Regions from separate parts of the Agarivorans gilvus genome, predicted to be linked through region 2. Evidence: predicted binding sites of a transcription regulator. Region 2 holds the regulator's gene; each other region holds the start of a gene.
The links. Region 2 encodes FliA, which starts transcription of late flagellar genes. Its sites were predicted from a motif close to CTAAAGNTNNNNNNNNNNNNGCCGATA; they were not measured.
Positions count from the first base shown of each region.

Region 1 (6,505 bases), 1.3 Mb from region 2:
ATCCAGACTATCGGCAAGGCGCAGAGCCACCTGTGCCTTCTCAGCCAGAAGATCTAGGACAGTGGGAAAAATTAACGATTGTGTTCAGTAGTGACTTTGTTAATGGCCAAGATGGCATGGTTGAGTTTAAAGCCTACTACCGAGAGAACCAACAACTGCAAATTTTGCACGAGCGCTCTAACTTCAAAAAAGTCGCAGGGCGCTGGTTTTATACCGATGGTGAATTTGCGCCTAAAGCCCTCGAGCGCAATTCAATGTGCCCCTGTGGCAGCGGTAAAAAGTTTAAGCAGTGCTGTAACAAATCCTAACTTTAAAGTAGAAAAATCGAAAAGATCATGCAAAGAAAAATTCTATTAACCGAATGCCCAGATGCGAAAGGTTTGATTTCAACCATCACTAACATCTGTGCCAAACACCAACTTAACATTATTAAAAATAATGAGTTCGTAGATCATCAAGCAAATCGCTTTTTTATGCGCACCGAACTTGAAGGTTACTTTAACGACCAAACACTGTTGGCCGATTTAGACAACGCCTTGCCTACAGGCAGTATCCGTCGCTTAGAAAGCGCCGGGCGCAAACGCATCGTGATTATGGTCACCAAAGAAGCTCACTGCTTGGGCGATTTACTCATGAAAGCCGTGTATGGTGATATGGACGTAGAAATTGCTGCCGTGGTGGGTAACTATGACAGCTTACGTCAGCTCACTGAGAGGTTTGATATTCCCTTCCATCACATTACTCACGTGGACCTCAGCCGAGAAGAACATGAGCAACAGGTGATTGAAGTAGTACAGCAATACCAACCTGATTACGTGGTATTGGCTAAGTACATGCGTATTCTTACCCCTGCTTTTGTTGAAGCTTTTAGCAATAAAATCCTCAATATTCACCACTCGTTCTTACCGGCATTTATTGGGGCAAAACCCTACCAACAGGCCTACGATCGTGGGGTGAAAATCATCGGCGCTACCGCCCACTTTGTGAACAACGATTTAGATGAAGGTCCAATTGTTGAGCAGCATGTGATTCATGTAGATCATACCTACAGCGCAGAAGAAATGGCCAAAGCAGGTCGAGACGTTGAAAAAGCGGTATTGAGTAAAGCTTTGCAGCAAGTACTCGATGAAAAAGTATTTGTTTACGGCAACCGCACAGTGGTGTTCCGTTAATTAAAGTACCGTACGCTAAGTGGCTTAGAGTAATCAAAGTCACTTAGTATTTTATACATTTCTACTCCACTAACTTCAGTATTAATATCACTTTGTTCCGGTTGGCTGAGTTGGTGCTTTAGACGAGTTAATAAATCTAGATTGTTAATCACTTCTTCGGCCAGTCCATCAACCTTCTCTTCGGCACAAGCGGCATAGCCCCCCAAGGCCTGTTCTAATCTTATCTTCGCCACATCGCCGGCTTGAAGTGATTCACTCCATCTAGCTTGAACAGCATATTCATCGGCTTGCGCCTTTAATGGGCGACTAACAGGAAGTTGAAAACGGCTACGCAAGTCCTGTTCAATTTGCGTTGGAGCCTGCTTAATCATAGAGAATTGCGCTTGATCACAAACGTTTTGACTCAGCATACTCAGTAGTAGTTGAAAACGAGCACGTTGGCCATGCGCAGCACTTTGGTTGAGCGTATCGCCCAACTGCAGCTCGTCACATAAGCTATTGTTTCTAATTTTATCAACTAACATTTCGTCCTCCGATTACCTCTTCTATATCGGTTTTATTGAACAAAACTTTAGCTATTCCAGCGCAAGCGAACAGATAATAAGCAAACAGTTCGTCTCAACAGAAAATGTTGCGATTTTTACTTTACAGCCCCCTAAGTTCTGGTAATATTCCGCCCCACAAGCAGGAGGGGTTCCCGAGTGGCCAAAGGGAACAGATTGTAAATCTGTCGCGAAAGCTTCGGTGGTTCGAATCCACCTCCCTCCACCATATTGATAAAAAAAGACATCTTTAAGATGTCTTTTTTTATGCCTAAAATTCGGTTTAGTACCACTTGGTCTGCAATTAACAAGATAAACAAAACCGCACGACTTAGGCAGCAATGGAAGCGCAGAACAAGAATAAACAAGAAAAGAAAAAAATTGCGGCGGCAGAAACAAATACGCCAAGCTAAATATCAGCTTGGCGTTCCAACCAAATACGGAAAGTAATAAACGGTAAATAGACTAACTTACTAAGCAGCAAATGAAACCTAAAGGGTTTAATTTACTACTCAACTAAGGCGGTCCAGCCATCTTAAGAAAACTCTTAAGACCTGTAACTTTCCGACCTTGGATCACTCCAAGTTTGGCTTTGACTCAGCGTTGATACGACCAGAAGCCTTACCAACCGCTTAATATTAAATCAACCAAGGCTAGTTTTGCAAGGGTTAATAGACGATACTATTGTTGAGCTAACTGTCTATACTTACACTACTTTGTTTGGCGGCAAGCAGCTTATACCTAAGCGAGTAAAAAGGATAAAAAACTCAGTAATGGCGACGCAATATAATTACAGCGACAAGAAGATACTCATTGTTGATGATCAACGAGCCTTTCAAGTAATGCTAAAAGCCATGCTGCAAAACTTTGGCGCAACTGATGTATATTTTGCTAATACCGGTGAAGCTGCGGTAAAAGCCTGCCGTAAACGTAAGTTTGATATTTTATTGGTCGATTACAATTTGGGAACCGGTAAAAATGGCGGCCAGCTGCTTGAAGAACTGCGTGTTAGTAAACTGTTGGATGTGGATGCTCTATTTTTCATTATTAGTGGTGATAACAACAAAAGCATGGTGTTGAGTGCGCTAGAAATGGAACCAGATGAATTTATCACCAAACCGTTTTCTCAGTTTCAACTGCACAACCGTTTAGCCCGCGCCAACCTAAAACGTCAAAGCCTCCGCGGCATATACCAAGCCTTAGCCGAAAAAAAGTATCACAAAGTTATCGAACTGTGCGATGAACAAATCAAACAAGACAGCCGCTACAGTAATTATTGCCGAAACCTGCGAGTGGAAGCGCAAATTGCGCTAGAGGAATACAGCGCAGCTAAAGACGCTTTAGAAGAAATATTAAAAGAGCGCAAACAAACATGGGCTAAAGCCACTTTAGGACGGGTGTATTTACTGTTAAATGACAACAAAAATGCCATTGAAACCTTAAATCGCTCAGTGGCAGAAAGCCCGCTGTTACTTACCGCCTACGATTGGTTGGCTCGCGCTTACCGAGCCGAGGGTGAACTAGATAAAGCCCTAGACACCGTACTTAAAGCATCTAAACTAGCGGTAAACAGCTTAGAGCGACAACAATTGCTTGCCGAGTTAGCCATGGAGTCCGGCGATCTCACCCTAGCCAAAGAAACCTTTTCTACCATCTTACAACTGGCGCGCCGCTCTATTCACCGTGGCCCCATCACCTATGTAACTATGTTCGCAGCCTGATTGATGAAGCGCAAAGCGAAGATGATTTATATAGAAAAAACCGCTTATTACAAGAAGTGAATTCAGTGTTATTTCACGCCAGACGTGAAGAAGGTAAAGATGATGACTTCAACTTTGATGCTTTTGAAGGCATTAGTCAGGCTCGAGTCCACGCCACCAAAGGCGAGTTAAACAAGGCCAAACGGCTGCTTTTTGATAGCCACGACGGTTTATTAGACACCCCGAACAAAGTCAGCGGAGAGCTATTACCCGACACCTTCCTTACCTTAAATTCTGTCGGCGAATTTGAGTACGCAATGCCCTTTGCCGAAGAGTTAGAAAAACGCCAAGGCATTGATCCAGTCTCTCTTCAATCGGCCCAAAAAGTGCTTAAAGCTGAAGATTTTGAATTAAAACTGGGGCAATTTCGTGAGTACAACAAAATGGGGATTGAGGCTTATGAGGAACACCGCTATCAAGATGCCATTAATTACTTTGATAAAGCTCTGCTTGTCGCACCGGGCAATACCGGCGCCATACTTAATAAAATTCAAGCGATACTGAAGCAGCTTAGCCTTAATCCCAAAGCGATGAGCGGGCAACTACTGAACGAATGTAAAACAACCATAAAACAACTAGATGGTTTAAAACTCAATGATAACCATGCAGAGCGCTATTCCACCTTAAAAAATGAATTTCAGCAATTAGGCAGCAAAAAGTAACTCGTTTGCCGTTTAAGCGTATCAGCAATCCCGGCGGCTACTCTTAGTACACTCGCAAAATTTCCCATATACAATACAATTAAACACTACACCACTATAGAAAGTGGCTATAGATCAACCTGTTGCTCTACATGAGGAAGATCAGCGATGACTTCATCTGCAAGCTGTCGTTACCAAGATAGTTCCGGTGCATGCTGCAGCGCAGCTGCGCAGGAACACGGCTTGTGTTTTTGGCACGATCCCGAAGCAGATAAAAGTGGCGAGCACATCAAAGCACAATTAGAAAGCTATGCTCAAAATGGCGGTTTATTACGTGGGCTGCAACTTCAAAACGCCCAGTTAGCTGGTATCAACTTGGTCAAATACAATAGTAAGCAAGGCTATGATATGACTGGCGCAGACTTATATCGAGCCAACCTCAATGGGGCCCACTTATTTAACCTACAGCTAAGCCACGGCAGCTTAATGAAAGCGGATTTACGCAATGCCAATCTCAATCATGCCGACCTAAGCCTAAGCAACTTATTGGGCTGCAAATTAGACCACTGTAAATGCGATAGTCTTCGCGTTGGCAATCAGCTGTTACAAGAGCAATGGGCCGAGGAAGCGAATAAACAACAAGATCTTGAAGCCATGACAGACTACTACCAACAAGCAGAGGAAATATACCGAAGCCTGCGAAAAATGACCGAGGCCGAAGGGCTGTTTACCACCGCGGGACAGTTTTTACGCAAAGAACTAACGATGCGACGCTACCAAATGCCTGAATACTCCTACCAAAGAGGAATATCGAAACTCGTTGATTGGGTATGTGGTTACGGAGAATTACCCATGCGGGTTGTCGTCACCTCAATGATGATCATATTAAGCTGCGCCTTGATTTACTTTTTTACTGGTATTCATTTCAACGGCAATATCGTTGCCCTAAATCTAGACCACAGCCTTGAACAAAACCTAATAGCCTTTGCTGAGTGCCTCTATTACAGCGTGGTCACCTTTACGACCCTCGGTTATGGTGATTTTACACCAGTAGGGGTTTCTCGTGTATTTGCCGCTATTGAAGCCTTTAGCGGTAGCTTTATTATTGCCTTGTTTGTGGTGGTCTTTGTGAAAAAAATGACCCGTTAATAACATAAAATGAAGTGCTTTTTCGCCGCTAGTTTCGTAAAGTGCAGCTAGCTTTCATTGATCATGCAGAAGGATTTTACTTTGAAATTTGTGGTTCTAGCCATACTGGCCATATTTGTGGTGCTATTTTTACTTAGAGCAAATAACAATGGCAAAGCCATTAAACAAAATCGTCAACTGGGCCAAGCATTTCTCGATAAAAACAGCCAAAAAGAAGACGTGATTACCACCGACTCGGGCTTGCAGTATATGGTTCTAGAAGACGTGGTTGAAGGGGCTGGAGACACGCCATCTCCAACTAGCACCGTCACCGTGCATTACCACGGAACCTTGCTAAATGGTTTGGTCTTTGACAGCTCGGTAGAACGAGGCCGCCCTGCTCAATTTCCTCTGGGGCAAGTCATCGCAGGTTGGACCGAAGGCCTGCAATATATGCATGTTGGCGAAAAATTTCGCTTCTTCATACCTAGCCAACTAGCTTACGGTGACCGCAGTGTGGCATCTATTCCGGCCGGTTCAACATTAATATTCGACGTAGAATTATTGTCGATAGACAACCCCTAATAAAAAGCCTTGGCAAAAAACCAAGGCTTTTTTACCAGAGCTTAAAACTGGGCTAGAGCTTGCTCGAAGTCGCTCAGTAAATCCTCACTGTCCTCTATGCCGATAGAGCAACGGATCATGGTTTCACTGATCCCCGAGGCTTGCCGCCCGGCCAAGCCCATCTCATAGTATATGGTTTGCGCGACCGGCAAGGCCAAAGTCCGATTATCGCCTAGGTGAGTGGCATTTAATACCAATTGGGTTTTATCCAAAAAGGCCGCACAATCAATTCCGTCAACCAAATCAAAGCTAATTAAGGCGCCAAAATGTTTGAACAGTTGCTTAGCCCGCTGATGTTGCGGGTGACTTGCCAAACCTGGGTAATACACCTTCGCCACTTTAGGGTGTGCGTCGAGCATTTCAGCTAGAGCTTGAGCGTTCGCACATTGGCGCTCCATACGTAGTGCCATGGTTTCAGCCCCCATCGACAGCATATGCGCTGTTTGCGAGCTTAAAGCGCCACCAAAATCACGTAAGCCTTTCTTTTTCATCTGATTAATGCCCCACATCTTGGGGTCACCACTACGATAGGACTCAAAAATATTAGGGTACTGTGACCAATCAAATAATCCAGTATCACTCACCGAGCCACCTAGCGCATTGCCATGTCCACCAAAATACTTAGACAAAGAAGTAAC
Region 1 covers NZ_CP013021.1:4,206,032-4,212,536, reverse strand. Annotated here, with positions in the region: gene AR383_RS20130 (YchJ family protein) at 1-308, shown strand, start outside; gene purU (formyltetrahydrofolate deformylase) at 336-1,172, shown strand; gene AR383_RS20120 (VC2046/SO_2500 family protein) at 1,169-1,696, opposite strand; tRNA gene AR383_RS20115 (tRNA-Tyr) at 1,860-1,943, shown strand; cyclic di-GMP riboswitch class I at 2,232-2,315, opposite strand; gene AR383_RS20105 (response regulator) at 2,488-3,435, shown strand; gene AR383_RS20100 (tetratricopeptide repeat protein) at 3,501-4,136, shown strand; gene AR383_RS20095 (ion channel) at 4,284-5,264, shown strand; gene AR383_RS20090 (FKBP-type peptidyl-prolyl cis-trans isomerase) at 5,346-5,828, shown strand; gene AR383_RS20085 (cystathionine gamma-synthase family protein) at 5,870-6,505, opposite strand, start outside.
Region 1: AR383_RS20120 (VC2046/SO_2500 family protein) is a predicted target of FliA. The motif match lies at 1,721-1,747, and genes of this name have one in related genera.

Region 2 (6,505 bases):
CACTCTCAACCGGCCATATTGGCCTCGCCCTTCCACTAACATTTGTTTTCCGCCCGGCGCTAAATAAGCCCACCCAGGGCGCAACTCATCACCATCTTCCGCCTGCTTAACATTAATCCGCGACAGACTGTTTAAACGCTGAGCAAAAGCTGCAGTGAATGTAGCTGGCATGTGTTGAATCAACAATATAGGTTTGGAAAAGCCCGCGGGTATTTGAGTCAAAATAGTTTGCAGTGCCACCGGCCCGCCGGTAGAGGTACCAATTGCCACTAACTTATAACGCTTACCAGAAGGTTTAAACTTAGCCCGCGGGGCCAATTTATCCGCGTCTTGGGCAGCATTAGCAATCGGTGATTTCAGAGGCGTACAGCCACGCGAAGAGGTAAGCGTAGACGGACGGGAACTGCGAGCGCTAGTCAGTGGGCTAACCGGCGTGCGCCGCGCCATGACTCGACGCCTTGCAATCGCCTTAACACGCTGCTGTAGTAGGCTCACCGCCTCTTCTCTATCGCGAGCGATGTCTTCAAACTTTTTAGGAATAAAATCGAGAGCACCGGCTTCAAGTGCATCTAAGGTTGCCTTGGCGCCTTCATGAGTGAGCGAGGAAAACATCAGCACGGGTGTAGGATGCTTGGCCATAATTTGCTTTACGGCCGTTATCCCATCCATCACTGGCATTTCTATGTCCATTGTAATTACATCAGGCTTTAAGCGCCCAACCATTTCAATGGCTTCTTGACCATTTTTTGCAGTATCAATAACCTCGAGTGAAGGGTCAGCGTTAATAATTTCGCTGACTCTTCGCCGAAAAAAACTCGAGTCATCAACAACTAATACTTTTATTGCCATGCTAAATTCTTCTTAAGATAACGCTTACATTTTTCGAGCGTAGCGTTTCAGTAAGCTGGGAATATCGAGTATTAGTGCAATTCGACCATCACTGGTAATTGTTGCTCCCGCCATACCGGGGGTGCCTTGTAACAATTGATCGAGAGCCTTAATCACCACTTCTTCTTGGCCAATTAAGTTATCAACAACAAAACCCACTTGCTGAGGACCAATTTGCACAACTACAACGTGCCCTTGTGATACTCGCTCACCAACTCGACCGTTACGATTCAACCAATCTTGCAAATAGAACAAAGGAATAGCTTTGTCGCGAACGATGACCGTTTCTTGGCCATCAACCACATTGGTTTTAGTTAAATCTAAATTAAATATTTCGTTGACACTGGTTAGTGGTAAAGCAAAGGTTTGTTTACCCACATCTACCATTAAGGTCGGCAGAATAGCGAGAGTTAAAGGCACTTTAATTTGCAAAGTGGTGCCTTTACCCATAGCTGAGTCAATATCCACCGTACCATTTAATTGCGTAATGCTGGTTTTAACCACATCCATACCCACACCGCGGCCAGAAATATCCGAAATTTCTGTTTTGGTGGAAAAGCCAGGCGCAAAAATTAAACTGTAGGCATCTTTATCCGACATTCTCGCCGCCGCATCGGCATCTAATACACCGCGCGAAATAGCGATTGATTTTAACTTCTCGGCATTCATACCTGCGCCATCATCTTCAATCATTAGTAAGATGTGGTCACCTTCTTGAGAAGCCGATAAACGGATAACACCGGTTCTAGGTTTACCTGCTGCAACACGGTCGTCGGGCATTTCAATACCATGGTCAACAGAGTTACGTACCAAGTGAACCAAAGGATCGGCTAAGGCCTCTACCAAGTTTTTATCTAAATCGGTATCTTCACCCACTAACTCAAGGTTAATGTCCTTTTTCAAGCTACGTGCTAAATCACGTACCACACGAGGGAAGCGACCAAACACCTTCTTGATTGGCTGCATTCGCGTTTTCATTACCGCCCCTTGCAAATCGGCTGTCACGACATCCAAGTTTGCAGTGGCTTTAGACATTTCTTCATCGTTGCTATTTAAGCCAAGACTAACTAAACGGTTGCGCACCAATACCAACTCACCCACCATATTCATGATTTCATCAAGGGTGCGAGTGTCTACCCGTACCGTTGTTTCACCATGAGGAGCGGCTTGCTTCGCCTTAGCCGGTTCAGCCTTAGCCGCAACGGGCTCGGGTTTACTGGGAGCAGGTATAGCCACTGGCGCTGGGCTAGCGGGTTTAGCGTTTGAACTGGCAGCCGGTGCTGGTTTGGCTGCAGCAGGTTTAGCTTCTGGAGCTTTACCTGCTCCATGCAGTTGATCTAGCAGACGCTCAAATTCATCGTCGTCAATTTCATCGCTATTGTTAGCCGCTGCAGGTGTAGCAGGCGTATCAGCTTTTGCCGGTGCTTTAGGCGCAGCTCCAGGCGCTTTAGTGCCATGCAGCTCGTCGAGCAATTTCTCAAACTCTTCGTCGGAAATGTCACCACTATCCGTCGAGCTCGCGGCAGAGGTGTCACTGGGCTTAGCAGGAGCAACTGGCGCACTTGGCGACGCGGTTCCATGCAGTTCATCTAGTAAGCGCTCAAATTCGTCATCGGTAATTTCATCAATATTCGATGTATCTGAGACTTCATTAACGGGTTCTGGCTCAGGCTCAGGTTCTGGCTCTGGTTCTGGCTCTGTAGCATCGGCAGATGCTGGTTTAGCCAATTGATGTAGTCGTTCAATAATTTCTGGCGAGGCAGGAGTAAGCTCTTCACGAGCTTGAACCTGAGCAAACATATCGTTGACCGTGTCAAGAGCTTCGAGAATAACATCCATTAATTCAGAAGAAACACGCCTTCCACCATTACGCAGAGTGTCAAACACGTTCTCTGCGCCATGACAAACATCGACTAATTCAGTTAATGATAAAAATCCTGCGCCACCTTTTACCGTATGGAAACCACGGAAAATAGCATTAAGTAAATCACTATCATCTGGGCGCTTTTCCAAATCAACTAGCTGCTCAGATAGCTGCTCAAGGATCTCGGCCGCTTCAACGAGAAAGTCTTGTAAGATGTCTTCATCTACATCAAACGACATGCGCTACTCCCTTAAAATCCTAAACTAGACAATAAATCGTCAACGTCATCCTGACCGTTAACCACATCGTCTCTTTGCTCTTTATTGATAATTGGCCCTTCAGCTTCAATAGCCGATTTACTTGGCTTTTGGCTCGCTGTGGCTTCTACTTTTTCATTACCAAATAAAGTCAGCATTTCGACTAAGCTTTCTTCAACCTCTTGAACCAAAGTGATCACTTTACGAATCATTTGCCCGGTCAGGTCTTGGAAGTCTTGGGCCATCAGTATTTCAGTTAACATATGTCTTAGTTTATCGGCATTAACTGAAGAACTGTTGAGGAAAATATCGATTTGGTGACATAGCGCTTTAAACTGACCAATCTCAATTCGCCTTTCCATCAAACTTTGCCATATTGGCATAATATTATTGATTTCATTGGTTAATTGATCAGCAATTGGCAAACCTGATTCTACCGCATCCATGGTTTTATTTGCCGCTTGGTCGGTCATTTCAATCACATAATTCAAACGCTCTTTAGCGTCTGGGATTTCTTGATTGGCTAACTCATTAATTCGAATATCGAGCTTAAATTCATTTAATGAATCATGAAGTTGACGGGTGAGCTGCCCAACCTTATCAAATAATAAATTGGCTTTGGGAGCACAAAGCTCACTCACAAGTTGATTCGCCTCGGCGACATTTCCTTCTTCAAGTAGCCCCACCAAATTCTTGGCATCAGCTAATGAAATAATCGGAGTCTCTGTGCTCACGCAGCATCCTTTATTATTGTAATCTTTCGAAAATCTTATCTAACTTCTCTTTTAGAGTGGCAGCAGTAAACGGCTTAACAATGTAGCCATTTACACCAGCTTGCGCTGCTTCAATAATTTGTTCGCGCTTCGCTTCGGCAGTCACCATCAACACAGGAAGGTGAGCCAAACTTTCGTCTGCTCGAATATTTTTCAGCAGATCGATGCCTTCCATGCCCGGCATATTCCAGTCAGTGACAACAAACTCGAAGTCACCTCCTTTAAGCATGGGTAATGCAGTATTACCATCATCAGCTTCATGCGTATTGTTGAAACCAAGATCTCTTAGCAAGTTTTTAATAATCCTTCTCATTGTTGAAAAGTCATCAACAACCAGAATTTTCATATTTTTATCCAAGGTACTTCCCCAGCAGGATGTTTTTGCAAGCCTAAACATAGGCTAAAACTTTATGTAATAAATATATTATGCCTTAATAAACACAATTTTAGTCCATCTTTTATCATAATTGTAAGGATGAATTGCTCTATTGTGTCCAATCTCGCATTCGCGTTTTAACACGCGCTAAGGCCTGACTATGAATTTGACTCACTCTCGATTCGCTAACGCTCAAAACTTCACCAATTTCTTTCAGATTTAGTTCTTCGTCATAATACAGTGAAAGCACTAAGGCCTCTCGCTCGGGTAAACCTTTAATGCACTCAGCTAAAGATTGCTGAAAACGCTGATTGGCGAAGCCTTCAAAGGGACGATTTTGCTCGCGGCTCTCTTCATTAGATATAACATCTTCACTCACACCTAAGTCGTCAATACCTAAAATTCGTCCGCAGTTCACGTCAGCTAACATGGCGTGATATTCGCTTAAGCTCACGCCTAGCTTTTCAGCTACTTCGGCATCTTTTGCATCGCCGTTTTTCTGTTTTTCTACAGCGGCAATGGCATCGCTAATAGCGCGGCTATTCTTATGCACCGAACGCGGCACCCAATCGCCTCGACGAATTTCATCGAGCATTGCCCCACGAATTCTAATGCCCGCATAGGTTTCAAAGCTGGCGCCTTTAGAACCATCGAAATTACGAGCCGCTTCAATCAGCCCTATCATTCCCGATTGAATTAAATCATCTACAAGCACACTCGCCGGTAGCCGCGCCATCAGGTGATGGGCGATACGTTTAACCAAATTTGCGTGGCGCTCCACCAAAAGATTAGTGTCGTTCGCGCTGGCATAAGCGGCAACTTTATTCACTAAGCTGTTCTCTATTTTTGCGTTGTCCAAACTCGAGAAGATTCTCGATAAAAAATTCTAAATGACCACCCGCCTGATCGGGTATTGGCCAAGTACAGGCTTTACTCGCCAAAGAGCGAAACGCTAGCGAGGCTGGAGATTTAGGGTAGGCTTCTACCACAACCCGTTGCTTTCTCACCGCTAAACGTACGTTATTGTCATAAGGAATACACGACACCAACTCAAGTGTAGCATCTAGGAAACGGTCGGTGACTCGAGTCAATTTGGCAAATAGCTCTTGCCCTTCGCGCAAGCTGCGCACCATATTAGCGACCACTTTAAATTTATAAACACCGTGCTGGTTAGATAATAATTTAATTAAAGCGTAGGCATCGGTTATCGACGTAGGTTCATCGCACACTACTACCAAAATATCTTGCGAAGCTTTGGCAAAACTTAACACCATGTCAGAGATACCGGCTGCGGTATCCACTAACAACACATCGATGGGAGTTTTCATGCTACTAAATGCTCGAATCAGACCAACGTGTTCCGCTGGGCTTAATTCAACCATAGATTGAGTACCTGAGGTGGCAGGAGCAATTAAAACGCCGTTCGGCCCTTCTACCAATACTTCATCTAATGTGCATTCCCCAGAAAGCACATGTGACAGGTTTTTAGTTACCCGCAAACCCAATAATACGTCAACATTTGCCAAGCCCAAGTCGGCATCGAGCACCATCACTCGCTTACCCTGAGCGGCCATTGCTATACCCATATTCAAAGTGACATTGGTTTTACCAACGCCCCCTTTGCCGCCGGTTACGGCAATCACTTTTACATTATTTTTTTGTTGCATCATTCGTAAGCCGCTAGCCTGGTCAAAACCATTGTTTTTAGAATACATCAGAAACCTTTTGTTGTTCGGTTTCACTAAACCAAAAATGTTGCTGTGTTTGCTTATCCACTACTGATAAAGCTTGCTCGATAAGTTTCTGTGGCTCAGCTACAGCAATATCTTCTGGCACTTGCTGCCCGTGGGTAACGTAACTTATTGGCAAGGCATGACGCAAGGTCACATTTAACACTTCTCCCAATGCCAGACTTTCATCTAGTTTGGTAAGTATGGTACCAGCCAGAGGAATTCGCTGAAATTGATTGACCGTTTCTTCAATTACGCGACGTTGCGCATTAGCTGACATCACCAAATAATGGCGGATCTTTACACGACTATTTTTTACCAATTTGTCGAGCTGCTCATGTAAACGTAGATCGCGTTGACTCATCCCCGCGGTATCAATTAATACCAGCTTTTTGTCTTTAAACTGGTATAACAACTGCGATAATTCTTCTTCATCATTGGCGATGCGTACAGCACAGCCCATAATCTTTCCGTAAGTCGCAAGCTGTTCGTGAGCGCCAATTCGATAGGTATCAGTGGTAATCATGGCGACACTTTCTGCGCCGTGGCGCATGGCAAACTGCGCTGCCAACTTGGCGATGGTGGTGGTTTTGCCCACCCCAGTAGGACCTAAAAGA
Region 2 covers NZ_CP013021.1:1,104,452-1,110,956, forward strand. Annotated here, with positions in the region: gene AR383_RS05225 (protein-glutamate methylesterase/protein-glutamine glutaminase) at 1-849, opposite strand, end outside; gene AR383_RS05230 (chemotaxis protein CheA) at 874-2,991, opposite strand; gene AR383_RS05235 (protein phosphatase CheZ) at 3,003-3,743, opposite strand; gene cheY (chemotaxis response regulator CheY) at 3,757-4,140, opposite strand; gene AR383_RS05245 (RNA polymerase sigma factor FliA) at 4,268-4,987, opposite strand; gene AR383_RS05250 (MinD/ParA family protein) at 4,980-5,873, opposite strand; gene flhF (flagellar biosynthesis protein FlhF) at 5,863-6,505, opposite strand, start outside.

Region 3 (6,505 bases), 570 kb from region 2:
GGCGGCGGTGTTCATAACTCTTGCCTGTTTGCTTATCTTCACCACACAAATAAGCCCTTCGAACACAGCGGGAAACACAGGTATCATCCAAACTCACTTGCGATTTTCTAGGCTGAGGCATAACAAAAGCTCCACGCTAAGGCTTTGCTTAAGCGTAGAGCAGTGGCGAATATTTCGTCATATTTGAATCAATACGGCGTTATTTTCCCAAAAGGATTAAAAACACTGCAGGAGCAGCTGCCCGCCACATTGGAAGATGCCGATAACGGCTTATCAACGGTAATACGCAGCCTGCTGCAAGGGCTGTATGATGACATTAAGATAATCTCCCGTGATATCGACTCGTTAACTGATGAGTTAACACGCTTGGCAAAGCATCATCCTCGCTATCAAGCTTTGCTAAAAATCCCCGGCTTTGGTCCCATTGTCACCGCCAGCACAGTAGCGGAGGGAAGGCTAAATTGATGGGCATGACTAAAAACGGCAACAGAGAACTGCGAACATTGTTGATTCATGGTGCCAGAGCAGTGCTACGGTTTGCAGCTAAGCGTCAGGATGCAATGGGACGTTGGCTTAACGGACTGGTTGCTCGACGAGGAAAAGTTAACGCGGTCGTGGCACTGGCAAATAAACTCGGCAGGATCGCCTGGCGGCTCATAAGCGGAGATCAAGAGTTTCAGTTAAGCCGGGCCTTTAAAACGGCATGAATATAGAAAAAAAGAGTAACAGAACTGTTTAATTAACTGATTAGGCAGAAAAAAGAGATATAAACGTCACCCTAGAGTTTGCAAACCTTGATGGAAAAACGGTTATCCGTCCCGGCAAGAGCCTGAGAATAAGACGAGGCATTTTATGCCGTGTGGGTGTATAGGCGGCCGGGTTCGGATCTCATCATGGCGCAGGGCATATTAATGAATCGCCCAACTTAAAGACGCCGGATATATGTCAGCGAACCAATCTTCAATCAAGAGTTGCAAAACACGGGGCGTCCATATATGTCTTATATAATTTCAGCCGACAGTTAACAAAGCTCGAAGAAACTTAAAGCTCAGACAATTGGCATTGCTCAGTTATCTCTTGAATTAGAGAAACTGAGCTATCGTGAGACAGTGCTGCAGTGCCCGGCGCTTTTGTTGTTGCAAGTACGGTTACGGTGAAAAGGACTTTACCATCAACCACTGCCCACAAGCCTATGGTCGAAGTGTTTGAGTTATCTCCAAGTCGGACATTCCATATAGATGTCCGACTCTCGATATCGACCCAGTGACTTCTTTCTGACGAAACTAAATCTACCTTATGGAACATGTCCTCAGCCCATACTCGCTGATATTCTTTATGTGTCAACTCAAGCCTATCCTTAGCATTGGAAGCCTTATTTGAGGCTGCGTATAACGTTGACTCATGCTCGTCTCTAATTACACCAACAGAAAGATTTACCCAGTGTTCCTCTAGTTCTAATTCAACATCATACTTAGTGTCATTGCCAAATTGCCTTATTGAGGGGATAACTGCGCTTCCATCAAGCGTCTCAATGTCGCAAGTTAGGGTTTTGCTTTTAGACCCACAGGCAGTGCTAAACGCGACTAGAAGCAAAGTTACGATCAATCGTTTAAGAGTCACTCTTAGCCCTTAGGTTATTCTTGCTATAAATGAAGGCTACTAGGTAAGAGCTAGCTAATGCACCGATGAATATCAGCAAACTTTCATATCCAAGGGTCAACCTAATAACTGAAGTTAGAATGGATGCACAAAGTAGCGCAATGACGATAGGGAATCGCCTTATGTCTTCCATAGAAAGCGTCCCTTCTGCCTTCGAGGTAAAAGTCTTTTTTACATATAGATGCAAAAGAGGGACACCAACAACGAGCCCAAATATAAACCAAATCATTAGTAATCAGCCAAATCTAGCATTCCTCTAAGCGCCAACTCTTTTTTTGCCTGTTTTGCACTGGTTGTGGCGCACATATTTAATCCAATTACGGCGATAACAAATACGCCGAGCATTCGACCGCCGATTTTGGTTATTCTTCCTTTTAGCCCTAGTTTCTTTGCAACTTCCAGCAAAGGGTTTGATGTGGCAGCTGAGGCAGCAGTTGCTGAAGCTTGGCCTCCAAGCCCTAATGTTAACCCTCCATAAATGCCGCCAACAACTGCTGCAGCACTTACGCTTGGTGTTCCGAAGCCAGCCTCAGTTAGTGCATCAGAGACAGCTTTGTTGCTAGCAAAATAAGACTGAAGTTCTTTGGCAGTCATAGACCAAGGGTGCCAAGCAGTGTTAGCTGTAAACTGGCCCACAATTCCATAAAGATGGCCAGATAACCTTTTATTGGGAAGAGCAAGAATCTCTTGCAGCAAATGCATCTGCCTTTGACGGGGAAGACTTCTGTACATTGCTATGCCTGAAAGAATGACTAACGCTTTTGGTTCATTAGTGAGCTCATTCTGAAATGGTTTTAGATCCATAAGCGCAATAAAAAATTTTAAGGGCTCTGCGTCATGCAGCTTATGTTTATAACGAGTGTCCGTTGCTAGTGTTGAGTTTGCCATGTATCAATCCTAGATAACATTAATTACTGCGAATAATATCAATACAACCGCAATCACCACAAGTGATAACTTACTCACCAAAACATTTATCTCTAATAAAATCAGCCCTAAATGTACTTTTTCTTGATTGCATTTGTTGAACTGTTTTAGAAGTTAAGCCAAAAATTGATAAAGGCTACCTAGAATATGCTGTACAAAAAGCAGAATCAGTTCGGACGCTCCATCGAACTAGTGTCGGTCTACTATATGCTGGAGGAATTAACCCACCAAAGCCCCGCTTTGACATAATCGCTGGTATCGTAGATTGGGCTGATGGATTTGGTGAAGCATTTTTACGAAATCACCAAACTTAGATTGGTACGCAAAAACTAGACTGTGACTTGGCTGTGGCTGGGGGGAATGCTTCGATTAAATAAATCAGAGATTAAATAAATCAGACACCCATTCTAAAATCGCCACACACTAACACCTTTCCCCAACACTTAACCTAGACCACGGCTCAAAAAACCAATAAAACCAACTACATCACTCACACTACGCCGTAAGCTTAAGCAGCCAAACCCCACTCTCACCCACAAAAAAAGCAGCTAACAAGCTGCTTTTTACTGTGCTAAGGCGACTAGCAACATTCTTGTTTTATGCGAACTTAGCCAGCCTTAAATAACTCAAGAAAGGAAATTAAAGTAAATCTTTACCTAGAGAAATCACCACGCGGCGGTTACGTTCTCGGCCTAAAGGTGTGGCGTTTGTGGCAACATGACGGCGTTCGCCATGACCTGACACATCAATGGCACTTTCATCTAAACCGTTAGATCTAAAGTAGTCTTTGACCATATTGGCGCGTTTTTCTGAGAGCTCTTGATTGATCCATTTGCCGCCATAACTGTCGGTGTAGGCGTCCACTAACACCACATCAATATTCGGATCGTGTTTTACATAGTCGCCAATTAGCTGCAAGCGCTGTTTTGAACGTGCGGTTAACTCGTCACTGTTAGACTGATAACTTAATACGGTAAAGGCAATATCCTCGAAAGAATACGGCAACAAGCGCCCTACGCACTTGATAAATTCATCGTATTGTTGTTTGAAGTTAATAGAAGAAATACCCACCGCTGTAGTGGTGCTATTGGCATACCAATCGTTAAAGTAAAACGTCGGCACATTACCGTCTTCTAATTCACTAAGCATCTGCCAGGCGGGCTGCTCGTTTACATAACCGTCAAACTGCTGGTAAAAAGATAGTTCGCTGATTTTTTTCACGCTAGCACCGGGTTTCCAGCGTGGTGGCACACTGCGTAAGGAGACTTGATGAGTTTCAGCGCTAATACGATACATATCCAGATAAAAATCTAGATTAACCTGTTTGGACGCGCGGCTCACAAAGCTAGCCACCCCAAACGATGGAATAATGTGGTCCATACGACACTCAATCGGCGACTGGCTAGACATTACCCATGTAGAATCATCCAACGGTGCGGTATAGGTACGCACGCTAGCCTGGGCAGAGATAGCGCAGATAACAAAAGGCAGCACTAAGTAACGTTTCATTCGCAAAAATCCTCTCTTCTCGATAAATTATCGGCCCATCCTCGATATTCTTTAAAGCAAATTCGCGATTCTTTGCAGCTTTTGTAATAATGCGCGCTTCTATTTTCAGTTTCCCACATTATGACCATTACAGAACACACGACTCAGTTAATGTCTAGCCGATTTCGCGGCTATTACCCTGTCGTTATCGACATAGAAACCGCAGGCTTTAATCCAAAAACCGACGCCATGTTGGAGATTGCCGCTTGCTTGCTTACCTTTAATTCAGCGGGGGAGCTGGAGGTACTACAAAAAATTCAATTTAATGTAGAGCCTTTTGAAGGGGCTAACTTAGAGCAGGCCGCGCTAGACTTTACCGGTATCGACCCCCATAACCCCTTACGTGGAGCGGTAAGCGAAGAACATGCCTTAAAAGAAATGTTTAAGCCGATCCGTAAAGCCTTGAAGGCCCATGGTTGTAATCGTGCAGTAATGGTGGCGCACAATGCCGCTTTTGATATGGGCTTTTTCAATGCGGCGGTAGAGCGTTGTAATATTAAACGTAATCCGTTTCACCCTTTTGTGAGCTTTGATACCACCAGTATTAGCGCCTTGGCGCTAGGCCAAACGGTATTAGCTAAGGCTTGCCGTGAGGCCGGATTAGAATTCAGTAATCAAGAGGCGCACTCAGCCCTATACGATGCTGAAAAAACCGCAGAGCTTTTCTGCTTAATCGTTAATAAATGGCAAAGCCTAGGTGGCTGGCCTCTCCCCCAACCTTCAGAACAGAATGAACAAGCATGAGCCTATTAATCAACCCCGTCGTATTATCCGTATGTTTGATGCTGGTGCTGAGCCTACTTAAGGTTAACGTTATTATTGCACTGACGGTGAGCGCATTATTAGGTGGTTTACTCTCAGGGCTAAGCCTGAGTGATACTATCAAGGCTTTTGAAGGCGGTTTAGGTGACGGTGCTGAAATCGCCCTAAGCTACGCCTTATTAGGCGCCTTTGCGGTAGCAATTTCGCGCAGTGGCCTTACTGACTTAATAGCACACAAAATTATTCGTAATGTGGAGCAACATCGTGAGACCCATTTGTCACTAGTAAAGTGGATGATGTTGGGTGCCATTATTATTATGGCGGTATGCTCGCAAAACCTAGTACCGGTGCATATCGCCTTTATTCCTATTTTAATTCCGCCACTCACTGCTGCGTTTAATCAACTGAATCTAGACCGACGTATTATTGCCTGTTGTATTACCTTTGGCCTTGTTACCACCTATATGTGGCTGCCCTATGGCTTTGGTAGTATCTTCTTAAATCAATTGCTCTACGGCAATATTACTAGCGCTGGCTTAAACATAGAGCAAAGCCAATTGCCACTAGCGATGACTATTCCAGCCCTTGGCATGGTGTTAGGCTTGTTACTGGCGATTTTTGTGTCATACCGAAAGCCTCGTCAATATCAGCATGTCGAGCGTGATGTATTAGTGCATAGTGAGCCCGTGACCACGCCTAGCGCGGTCCGTAGTATGATGAATATCGCTATTATCGTAGCGGCATTGGCCATCAACGTTTATACCGGCTCTATTATTATTGGTGCTTTAGCCGGCTTTTTAATGCTCACTACCGCCTCGGGGATCCGCCCGCAAAACAGCCAAGACTTGTTTATTGAAGGCGTTAAACTAATGGCCTTGATTGGTTTTATCATGATTGCAGCAAATGGTTTTGCCAGTGTGATGAAAGCTAGCGGCGGCGTGCCCGATTTGGTGGCTAGCGCTGAGCAAATTCTCGGTAGCAACAAGGCCTTTGCGGCAGCAGTATTGTTATTAATGGGCCTATTGATCACCATGGGGATCGGCTCGTCATTCTCAACCATTCCTATTATTGCTGCGATTTATGTACCGCTTGCGCTATCTTTAGGTTTTTCTGAACTAGCCACGGTTGCCCTTGTTGGTACCGCTGCAGCATTGGGTGATGCCGGCTCGCCCGCATCTGATTCAACACTTGGCCCAACAGCGGGTTTAAATAGTGACGGGCAACACGACCATATCTGGGATACTGTAGTGCCAACCTTCTTGCATTTTAACCTGCCGTTATTGGTTTTTGGTTGGATTGCAGCTATTGTCTTATAAATTTTAATGGTTTGTTTTAACTAACAAAAATACTTAAAAGCACGCTTGCTAAATGGAAACACAAATTGACTGAACACGCCCTACCCTTAGAAATGCTGAGCCCGCAATATTCGTTAAGCGAACTGCAACTGTCATCCAGCCAACAATGGCCTCAGTTGCTTCCTCGGCTTAAAGCCAGCATCGAGTTTTTTGCGACAACGAGGTCTGCTCAGCCTTTTTTGGTGTGCCAAGCCGCAAGTTTTTTTGATTTACCAGAGATCTTTGCCCAGCTTTCGCCGAAGTCACAGACAGTA
Region 3 covers NZ_CP013021.1:532,043-538,547, forward strand. Annotated here, with positions in the region: gene AR383_RS02525 (transposase) at 1-121, opposite strand, end outside; gene AR383_RS02530 (hypothetical protein) at 163-465, shown strand; gene AR383_RS22620 (hypothetical protein) at 471-707, shown strand; gene AR383_RS02550 (hypothetical protein) at 1,888-2,547, opposite strand; gene AR383_RS02555 (flagellar protein MotY) at 3,226-4,095, opposite strand; gene rnt (ribonuclease T) at 4,216-4,878, shown strand; gene AR383_RS02565 (Na+/H+ antiporter family protein) at 4,887-6,212, shown strand; gene AR383_RS02570 (AAA family ATPase) at 6,278-6,505, shown strand, end outside.
Region 3: AR383_RS02555 (flagellar protein MotY) is a predicted target of FliA. The motif match lies at 4,124-4,150, and genes of this name have one in related genera.